3 regions of the Cupriavidus taiwanensis LMG 19424 genome follow, and region 1 is predicted to be linked to each of the others. Evidence: predicted binding sites of a transcription regulator. Region 1 holds the regulator's gene; each other region holds the start of a gene.

Evidence for each region. Region 1 encodes sigma-54, which starts transcription at its own class of promoters, with help from an activator protein. Its sites were predicted from a motif close to TGGCANGNAANCTGCTTT; they were not measured.
Region 2: a site for sigma-54 is predicted at 1,433-1,450, ahead of RALTA_RS05540 (circularly permuted type 2 ATP-grasp protein). Genes of this name have one in related genera too.
Region 3: a site for sigma-54 is predicted at 1,161-1,178, ahead of RALTA_RS28970 (pilin). Genes of this name have one in related genera too.

What each region holds. Positions count from the first base shown of each region.
Region 1 covers NC_010528.1:330,466-333,741, forward strand. The annotation lists gene hpf (ribosome hibernation-promoting factor, HPF/YfiA family) at 60-410, opposite strand; gene RALTA_RS01615 (RNA polymerase factor sigma-54) at 459-1,937, opposite strand; gene lptB (LPS export ABC transporter ATP-binding protein) at 2,063-2,863, opposite strand; gene lptA (lipopolysaccharide transport periplasmic protein LptA) at 2,872-3,276, opposite strand, start outside.
Region 2 covers NC_010528.1:1,190,520-1,193,795, forward strand. The annotation lists gene edd (phosphogluconate dehydratase) at 1-657, shown strand, start outside; gene RALTA_RS05535 (gluconokinase) at 823-1,329, shown strand; gene RALTA_RS05540 (circularly permuted type 2 ATP-grasp protein) at 1,679-3,154, shown strand; gene RALTA_RS05545 (alpha-E domain-containing protein) at 3,258-3,276, shown strand, end outside.
Region 3 covers NC_010528.1:515,843-519,118, forward strand. The annotation lists gene RALTA_RS02470 (TerC family protein) at 234-929, shown strand; gene RALTA_RS28970 (pilin) at 1,246-1,740, shown strand; gene RALTA_RS02480 (PglL family O-oligosaccharyltransferase) at 1,837-3,276, shown strand, end outside.

The DNA of each region.
Region 1 (3,276 bases):
GCGCGGCTTGCCTGTGGAATCTGGTTCAGCAGCCTTCTGCGAGGCCGCCGGGCATAGGTTTATTGCTGCATCTGCGCTGCGGCCATCTGGTACTTGACCGCTTCACGGTCGTGGCCTTGCACGCGATCCTTGTAGCGAATCACCTGACGGTCCAGCTTGTCGACGAGTGCGTCGATCGCCGCATACAGGTCTTCGTGATGCGCCTCGACAAAGATGTCCTTGCCCTTGAGATGTAGATTGATTTCCGCGTACTGGCGCCGGTCCTTTTCCTTGTGATTGTCGACAGAGAGCAGCACGCTAACGCCAATGACTTGATCGAAATGCCTGACGATTCGCTCCAGCTTCGTTTCCACGTACTCACGCAGAGGGGGCGTGATGTCCAGGTGGTGTCCACTGATCTTGAAGTTCATAGCGCTTCTCCTTCTGAAAGAGCCTCACCAGGCAGGCGGTGGGCTCGGCTACAAAGACTTGCGGAGATTCACTGCGGGGATCTTCAGGGCTTCGCGATATTTGGCAACGGTGCGGCGTGCGACAACGAAGCCTTGCTCACCCAGCAGTTCGGCGATGCGACTGTCGGAAAGGGGATTCCTCGGGTCTTCGGCTCCTATCAGTTGCTTGATCAAGGCGCGGATGGCCGTTGATGAAGCCGCGCCACCGGTTTCGGTGGACACGTGGCTGCCGAAGAAGTACTTCAGTTCGAAAGTACCCATCGGCGTGGCCATGTATTTATTGGTCGTCACCCGGGAGATGGTTGACTCGTGTAAACCCAGTGTATCGGCAATCTCCCGCAAAACCAAGGGGCGCATGGCGATTTCACCGTGGGTGAAAAAGTTCTTTTGACGCTCGACAATGGCTTGCGAGACACGCAGGATCGTGTCGAACCTTTGCTGGATGTTCTTGATCAGCCAGCGCGCCTCCTGCAGCTTCTGCTGCAGCCCGGCGGTGCCGGTCTCGCCCTTGGCGCCGCGCAAAATCTGCGCATACATGTCGTTAATGCGCAGCCTTGGCATCACATCCGGATTGAGCTGCGCGATCCAGCCGCCGCCGCTCTTGCGCACGAATACGTCCGGCACGACGAAATCGGCTTCGGGCCGGCTGTACGCGTGGCCCGGGTAGGGGGCCAGCGAGCGGATCAGGTCATGGGCGGCCTTCAGCGCGACCTCATCGACCTGCAAGGCCTTTTTCAGCCGCGTGTAGTCGCGTACCGCAAGCAGTTCGAGGTGATGGGTGACGATGGTCAGCGCCAGCTCGCGCTGCGGGTGCGTCAGGCGGCGCAATTGCAGGGCCAGGCATTCGGCCGCATTGCGCGCACCGACGCCGGGCGGGTCGAAGCTCTGCAGCAGCGTCAGGATGGCGTGGACTTCGTCGGGGTCGAATTCGAGCTCTTCCGGCAGTTCCGCGCAGATCTCTTCCAGCGAGGCGCTCAGGTAGCCGTCGTCATCGAGGGACTCGATCAGGAAGATGGCGAGACCCTTGTCCCGCGCCGAGATCTTCAGCGGCGTGAGCTGCTCCATCAGGTATTCGCGCAGCGTGGGCTCGGCATCGCGCAGCTGCATCGGCGTCTTTTCGTCTTCGTCGCCTTGCGGGCGGCGGGCAAAGTCGTCAAGGCTCCAATCGCCGTTGCTGTAGTCGTCGCCGCTGCTGTTGTCGCCGTAGCTGTCTTCCGCGGCGCCGTCGGCGTGCGCATCGCCGTTGCCCTGGGGCTCGGCGGGCGCGGGCGCGGGAGCGCTCTGGACGTTGACCGAGCCGTCAGCCGCCACCCGCAGCGGGCTTTCGATCCAGTCGTTTTCCCGCTCGAGCAGCGGGTTTTCCGTCAGCGCCTGTTCGACTTCCTGCTGCAGTTCCAGCGTGGAAAGCTGCAGCAGCCGGATCGACTGTTGCAGCTGGGGGGTCAGTGCCAGGTGCTGGGAGAGGCGGAGCTGTAGCGACGGTTTCATGCGACCTATTTTATGCGCATCTTTCCGATGTTGGAACGGAAATTGCTATCGCTGAAGCGCTCTGATCGCCGCTGGCTCTTCACCGCCATGCAGCCATGGGCCGCCCGCGCATGGCGCCCGCCTTGTTACATGCGGAAATTCTCGCCCAGATAGACCCGCCGCACGGCGTCGTTGGCAATGATGTCTTCGGGCTGCCCCGCGGCCAGCACCGTGCCTTCGCTGATGATGTAGGCGTGGTCGCAGATGCCCAGCGTCTCGCGCACGTTGTGGTCGGTGATCAGCACGCCGATATTGCGCGCCTTGAGGAAGCTGACGATACGCTGGATCTCGCCCACGGCGATGGGGTCGACGCCGGCGAACGGTTCGTCCAGCAGGATAAAGCGCGGCGATGACGCCAGCGCGCGTGCGATTTCCACGCGGCGACGCTCGCCGCCTGACAGCGACAGCGCCGGGTTGTTGCGCAGGTGCGCGATCTGCAGGTCGTCGAGCAGGGCGTCCAGGCGGCGCTCGATCTCGGCCCTGGCCAGCGGCTTGCCCTTGTCCAGCTGCAGTTCCAGCACCGCGCGGATGTTTTCCTCGACGTTGAGCTTGCGGAACACCGAGGCTTCCTGCGGCAGGTACGACAGCCCCATGCGCGCGCGCTCGTGGATCGGCAGGCCGCTGATGTGGTCGCCGTCGAGCACGATGTCGCCCTCGTCCAGCGCCACCAGGCCGACGATCATGTAGAACGACGTGGTCTTGCCCGCGCCGTTCGGCCCGAGCAGCCCGACCACCTCGCCGCTCTTCACGTCGAGCGAGACGTCCTTGACCACCGTGCGCGAGCCATAGCGCTTCTTCAGGTGGCGCACGACCAGCGTGCTGCCGCCGGGCAGGACGGCGTTGGCTTCGACGACAGGCTTGTCGGCAATGGTGGCGGTATCGGTCATGGGTACGGTCAGGGTTTGTTGGCGGGCGCGGGCGCGGGCTTCAGGTCCAGCGGCGAGCCGCCCGCGGTGCCGGACTTCTGGTCCTGGCGCGGCGACAGCACCGCGCGCACCCGGCCGGACGGGTTGGCCGCCGCGGCATCGCCGCTGCCGCCGCCGGCAGCGGTGTAGAGTTCCTTGCGGCTGTCGTAGGTCAGCACCGCGCCGCGGATCTCGTCGAGCAGCTTGGCGCCTTGCAGCCGCGCCATGCGGGCATTGCCGATCAGCTTGGAGAACTCCTGCTTGCCGTCGTATTCGATGCGGTCGCCCCAGCCGTCGATATATTCGTCGACGCCTTCGCGCTTCTGGCGGATATAGGCCTGCCGGCCCGGCTTCGAGGTGGCCACGGCGAACTGGTAGCCCTCCGGGTCGGTGCG
Region 2 (3,276 bases), 860 kb from region 1:
ACCGCCGCGGCCCCGTTCTCCGCCGAGGGCGGCCTGCGCCTGATGCAGGGCAACCTGGGCCGCGGCGTGATCAAGGTCTCGGCGGTGGCACCCGAGCATCGCGTGGTCGAGGCCCCGGTGCGCGTGTTCGATTCGCAAGAGGCGCTGCAAGCGGCGTTCGATGCCGGCGAACTGCGCGGCGACGTGGTGGCCGTGGTGCGCTTCCAGGGGCCGAATGCCAATGGCATGCCCGAACTGCACCGGTTGACCCCCGTGCTGGGCGCGCTGCAGGACGCCGGCCACAGGGTGGCGCTGGTGACCGACGGGCGCATGTCCGGCGCTTCGGGCAAAGTGCCGGCGGTGATCCACGTCGGCCCCGAGGCGCTGGCGGGCGGCGCGCTGGCGCGCGTGCGCGACGGCGACCGCATCCGTGTCGACGCCGTCGCCGGCACGCTGCAATGGCTGGGCGACGAAGCCGAATTCGCGGCGCGTGCGCCAGCCCGCGCCCCTGCCGACCCGTTCGCGCAATTCAGCCTGGGCCGCGGCCTGTTCGGCCTGTTCCGGCGCCACGCACGCATCGCGGAAGAGGGCGGCAGCGCACTCGACCTGTCCGAGGCGGATGCCGAAGCCGCCGGTAGCGACGGCCAACCCGCCGCGCTGCGATCCGTCGCACAATAACCGGGCCAGAGCCGACTTTTCATCGTGAATTTTCCCGCGGGGGCCGCCGCGCCCCCGCGACGTCCCTGCGACCCGCCGCCACTGCGTTCGGCCGGGCCGCCGCGGACGGGCAGGCAACCGACAAGGATGGCACCACCATCCGATACCAAGACCGACGGAGCAGACATGATCTATATCCTGATGGGCGTTTCCGGCAGCGGCAAGACCACGGTCGGCCAGTTGCTGGCGCAGCGGCTGGGCTGCGGCTTCCATGACGCCGACGACTTCCACAGCGACGCCAACAAGGCCAAGATGCACGCCGGCATCCCGCTGACCGACGCAGACCGCTGGCCGTGGCTGGCCGCGATGCGCGCGGCGATCGACACGGCCCGGGCCGAAGGCCGCACCCATGTGTTCACCTGCTCGGCGCTGCGCCAGGCGTACCGGGACCGGCTGACCCCGCCGGATGGCGGCGTGACCTTCGTGTTCATGAAGGGGGATGCCGCGCTGATCGGCGAGCGCCTGTCCGCGCGCACCGAGCACTTCTTCAACCCGGAGCTCTTGCAAAGCCAGTTCGATACGCTGGAAGAACCCGGCGACGCGCTGGCGCTCGATATCCGCCAGCCGCCCGAGGTGCTGGTCGACACCATCCTGCGGGCCACCGTGCGGCAAGGCGCCGGCGCGGCGCGCTGATCTGCCGCCCCATGCCCGGCGGGGCATGGCACCAGGGCACGACTGCGCTCTCCATGCAACGCAAAGAGGCCGCCGGTCCTGCCGGCGGCCTATTTGCGTGCGCTGGCAGGCATCTTGCTAGCTTGCCTTCGGTGCTGGCGCGGCCGACCCGGCGTCGCGCCGGGCCACCTTGCGGCTTTCGCCGGCACGGATATGCTGGAAGAGCCAGTGACTCGACGGCATCACCGTGGCTTGCGCCGACCGGCGCGGCGCGGGGCAGGGCACGACAGCCAGGGCAACCAGGGCGGCCGGCAGCGGCGCGGACAAGCGCCGCCGTGCCGGCGGCCCGCGACATGGAGGAGCGGCCATCATGGCGGCGCGGTACTTCGACGAGATGCTGGACTGGCGCGAGGACAAGGCGCCGGCGCTGATCCACGCGGGGCAGGCCTTGCCTGACGGGGCGGTACGCCCGCATTACCGGCATTTCGCCGAATGGCTGGCGCGCCAGACCGAAAGCACGATGGCCAACAAGCGCGCCGAGGCCGACCTGGTGTTCCGGCGCGTGGGCATCACCTTCGCCGTCTACGGCGACAAGGACGAGGCCAACAGCGGCACCGAGCGCACCATTCCGTTCGACGTGATCCCGCGCATTTTCCCGGCGAGCGAATGGGCGCTGCTGGAAAAAGGCTTGCGCCAGCGCGTGGCCGCGCTGAACCGCTTCATCCACGACATCTACCACGGCCAGGACATCATCCGCGCCGGGGTGATCCCGCCCGACCAGATCTACAACAACGCCCAGTACCGGCCCGAGATGCTCGGCGTCAGCGTGCCGCACGACGTCTATGCGCATGTCGCCGGCATCGACGTGGTGCGCGCCGGCGAGGGCGAGTTCTACGTGCTGGAAGACAACCTGCGCGTGCCGTCGGGCGTGTCGTACATGCTGGAAAACCGCAAGATGATGATGCGCCTGTTCCCGGACCTGTTCGCGCGCAACCGCGTGGCGCCGGTGGCGCACTATCCCGACCTGCTGCTCGACATGCTGCGCGGGGTCTCGCCGCAGGCCATCGCCGATCCGACCGTGGTGGTGCTGACGCCGGGCATGTACAACTCGGCGTACTTCGAGCATGCGTTCCTGGCGCAGCAGATGGGGGTGGAGCTGGTCGAGGGCAGCGACCTCTTCGTCGAGGACAACCACCTGTTCATGCGCACCACGCAGGGCCCGCAACGCATCGACGTGATCTACCGGCGCGTCGACGACGATTTCCTCGATCCGCTCGCCTTCCGCCCCGATTCCACGCTAGGCGCCGCGGGGCTGCTGTCGGTCTACCGCGCCGGCAACGTGACCATCTGCAATGCGATCGGCACCGGCGTGGCCGACGACAAGTCGATCTACCCGTATGTGCCGGACATGATCCGCTTCTACCTGGGCGAGGAGGCCATCCTCAGCAACGTGCCGACCTACATGTGCCGGCGCGCCGAGGACCTGCAGTACGTGCTGGACCATATGGGTGAACTGGTGGTCAAGGAGACCCATGGCGCCGGCGGCTACGGCATGCTGGTCGGGCCGGCCGCGACACGCGCCGAAATCGAAGCCTTCCGCGAGGTGGTCAGGGCCAGGCCCGAGCAGTACATCGCGCAGCCCACGCTGGCGCTGTCGACCTGCCCGACCTATGTCGAGTCCGGCATCGCCCCGCGCCATATCGACCTGCGCCCGTTCGTGCTGTCGGGCAAGGAGGTGCGCATGGTGCCGGGCGGGCTGACCCGCGTGGCGCTGCGGGAGGGGTCGCTGGTGGTGAATTCCTCGCAGGGGGGCGGCACCAAGGACACCTGGGTGCTGGAACGATGAACCCGGTGCCTGCGATGAAGACTGCCAAGACCACCGCGATGACGACCGCCGCCAACCCGGGAGAGCCCACATGCTGAGCCGCACCGCCGACCACCTGTTCTGGATGGCCCGTTACACCGAGC
Region 3 (3,276 bases), 190 kb from region 1:
TGTGGCGGGAATGACGGCTGTGTGATGCCCCCGCCCTTCGGCGGGGGCATTGTTTTTCCGGCGAGTGATCCCGGCGCCAGGAAAACCCCGAAAGATTACAGGATTGAAATGTAATCGAAAGGTTCGTGGGTTAAACAGTCATGTCTGCGCTTTCAGACATCCGAACACCCGTCAGATGACGGGGCGCGCCAGTACATAGAACCGCTACTACATAGAACTCGAGGAGCCTCCCCGTGGAACTGCTGTCTTCCACCACTTTCTGGATTGCGTTGGGATCGATCATCCTGACCAACATCGTCCTGTCCGGCGACAACGCGGTGGTGATCGCGCTCGCCTCGCGCAACCTGCCGCCGGCCCAGCAGAAGAAAGCCATCTTCTGGGGCAGCGCCGCCGCCATCATCATGCGCGTGGTGCTGACCGTGGCCGCGGTCAAGCTGCTGAGCCTGCCGTACCTGAAGATCATCGGCGCCGTGCTGCTGGTCTACATCGGCGTGCAACTGCTGACCGGCGAGGACGATGAGGACGGCCATGACGCCAAGGACAATATCTGGGCCGCGATCCGTACCATCCTGATCGCCGACCTGGTGATGTCGCTGGACAACGTGGTCGCCGTGGCTGCCGCCGCGCAGAAGGGCCCGGAAGGCAGCCAGCTGCTGCTGCTGATCGTCGGCCTGGGGCTGTCGATCCCGCTGATCGTGTTCGGCAGCACCCTCCTGCTCAAGGTGATGGAGCGCTTCCCGGTCATCATCGTGCTGGGCGCCGCGCTGCTGGGATACCTTGCTGGCGAGATGCTGGTCAGCGACCCGGTCGATGCCGCCTGGTTCGAAGTCCACGTGCCGCACGCCCACCTGGTCTTCGGCGCCGCCGGCGCGATCCTGGTGGTGATCATCGGCAAGCTGCTGAGCCGCCGGTCGGCACAGGCCGCCTGACGGCAATCAGCCTATGCGGGAAGGGCGGCCAGCTGGCCGCCCTTTTTCGTTGGGCGCGGCGCCACGTGTGTCGGTGCCCGCGCCAACTAACTCATGTGAGTGATCGCACTTTTTGTCGCGCTTGCCTGTGATAGCGGTCCCGGGTGACAATTTTTGGCGCAAGCGGCAAGCCTCACCCCGACGGGTGACGAAATTTGTCGCTTTTCACCCCCTACCGATGGGGGATGTGCCTGGCACACTTGCTGCTCAATCGTCCCCGCGTCACGCAACCGAAGACGTGCAACGCTTAACCAAAATCTCTTCGAGGGGTCAAATCATGCAACGGGTACAACAACTGAAGAAGCTGGGCCGCCGCGTCCAGAAGGGCTTTACGCTGATCGAACTGATGATCGTGGTGGCGATCATTGGTATCCTGGCGGCGATTGCGATTCCGCAGTATCAGGATTATGTGACGCGGTCGCGGTGGTCGAGCCCGCTCACGGAAATTGCCCCGCTGAAGCAAGCGATTGCACAATGTGCGCAAGTGTCCGGTGGTAACTTGACCGCATGTGGAACGCTTGCCCAGCTTACCGCTGCGACCGGTTACCCGGCTGTACCGACTCCGGCTGGTGTTACTCTGCTGTTTGGCGCGGGTGCGCCCACTGCCCCAACCGCGACCACGACTACTATTGAGTTGACCGCGACGGCAAACAACTTGGGCGCAGCAAACGGTTGTGTCGTAACTCTTACCGGCACCAGCAACGCGAACTCGATCGTTTGGACTGGAGCGACGACGGGAGCGACCTGCACGCGTGCCCAGACCGGTATCTAAAAATTCTCTAGATGCTGTAACGAAAGCGCCTTCGGGCGCTTTTTCTTTGCCTCACGGCCACGCTATCATGCGCCTTTTCCCAACCCAGGCGCCGCAATGCCGCCGTCCCGGCCAAACTTCTCGTCGGCTGTCCTCATCGCAGCAATCGTCATCCCGCTGCTGGTCTCCCGGCACACGCTGCCGCTAGCGACGCTCTACGGCGAATGGGCCGCCGCGCTGTGCAGCATGGTCGCGGTTGCTGCCGTCGTGTTTCAAGCGGTTCGCAGGCCAGTTGTCTCGACTGACGCCTCTTCTGCATCGATGCCGCTGATCTCACTGCTATTTCTGTGGCTTGTCGTCGTCAGCCTGATCTTCGCGAGCCTGGGACACTCCGACGTTTCCGGCAGCCGCCTGATGACTGTCCTGACGTTGCTTCTCGGCGCAGCCGTGGCATCGGCTGCATGGTGGTACCGCCGCATGCAGACTGGCAGCGCATTGGACACCGTGGACGCCCTTGCCATTGCGGCGCTGATTGCCGGACTGCTCGGTACCGTTACGCAGTGGGTTCAACTCTTCCACCTCGAACCCCGCTCCTTCGGCCTCGTCTCCACCTACTTCTACGACACCAACCGCCGCCTCTGGGGCAACCTGAACCAGCCCAACCACCAGGCCACCGTCCACGGCCTCGCACTGGTCGCGTCGGTGTGGCTGGCCTCGCGCGGGCGTTTGCGCTTTCCGATGTGGCTTGCCGCGGTGGCCTTGCTGGAAAGCGGCATCGTGCTGTCCGGCTCGCGTACCGGCGTGCTGCATGTGGGCCTTGCCGCGGGCTACGCGATGATTGCGGCATGGCTGGCGCGAGGCGAGCGGCGCGGAGCTGATCCGATGCGGCGCCCGGTCGGACTGGTTGTCGCTGCCGTTGCCATGGTGGCGATGCTGCTGGTGCTGCAATCCACGATCAAGGCGGCAGGGCAGGCCTTCGACTGGCGCCTGTTCGACACCGTCGCCCAGCTCGAAGCCGAAGATCAGATCTCAGCGCGGGGCGCGCTGTGGGCGCACGCCATCGCCATGTTCCGCGCCCATCCGTGGTTCGGCGTCGGCTGGGGGGAGTTCGGCTGGGCGCAATTCCAGCAGCTCGATCAGGTCGGCGTGAAGGTCGAGATGTCGCTGCACGCCCACAACGCGATTCTCGATCTGCTGGCGAAGACCGGGATCGTCGGCACCGCTGGCGTGGCCGTGATCCTGCTGGCGTGGCTGTGGCGGGTGGTGCGGGCGCGGTTGTGGCATGGCGATGCCGAGGAGCGCAGGCAGACGGTGCTGGTGCTGACCTGGCTGGCGATGCTGTGCGCGCATTCGATGCTGGAATACCCGCTGCATTACCTGTATTTCTTCCTGCCGTTCTGCTTCATGCTGGGGTGGCTGGAGCCGTCGGGCTTCGGGCGCTGGCGGGTGCCGTTGCCGGTGGCGCGGGGGCTGGCGCTGGCGTTTGTCGCGGTGGCAGCGGTGGTGCTGGGCACCATGTGGCAGGACTATCGCCGCGCGGAGGCGCGCGAGTATGCC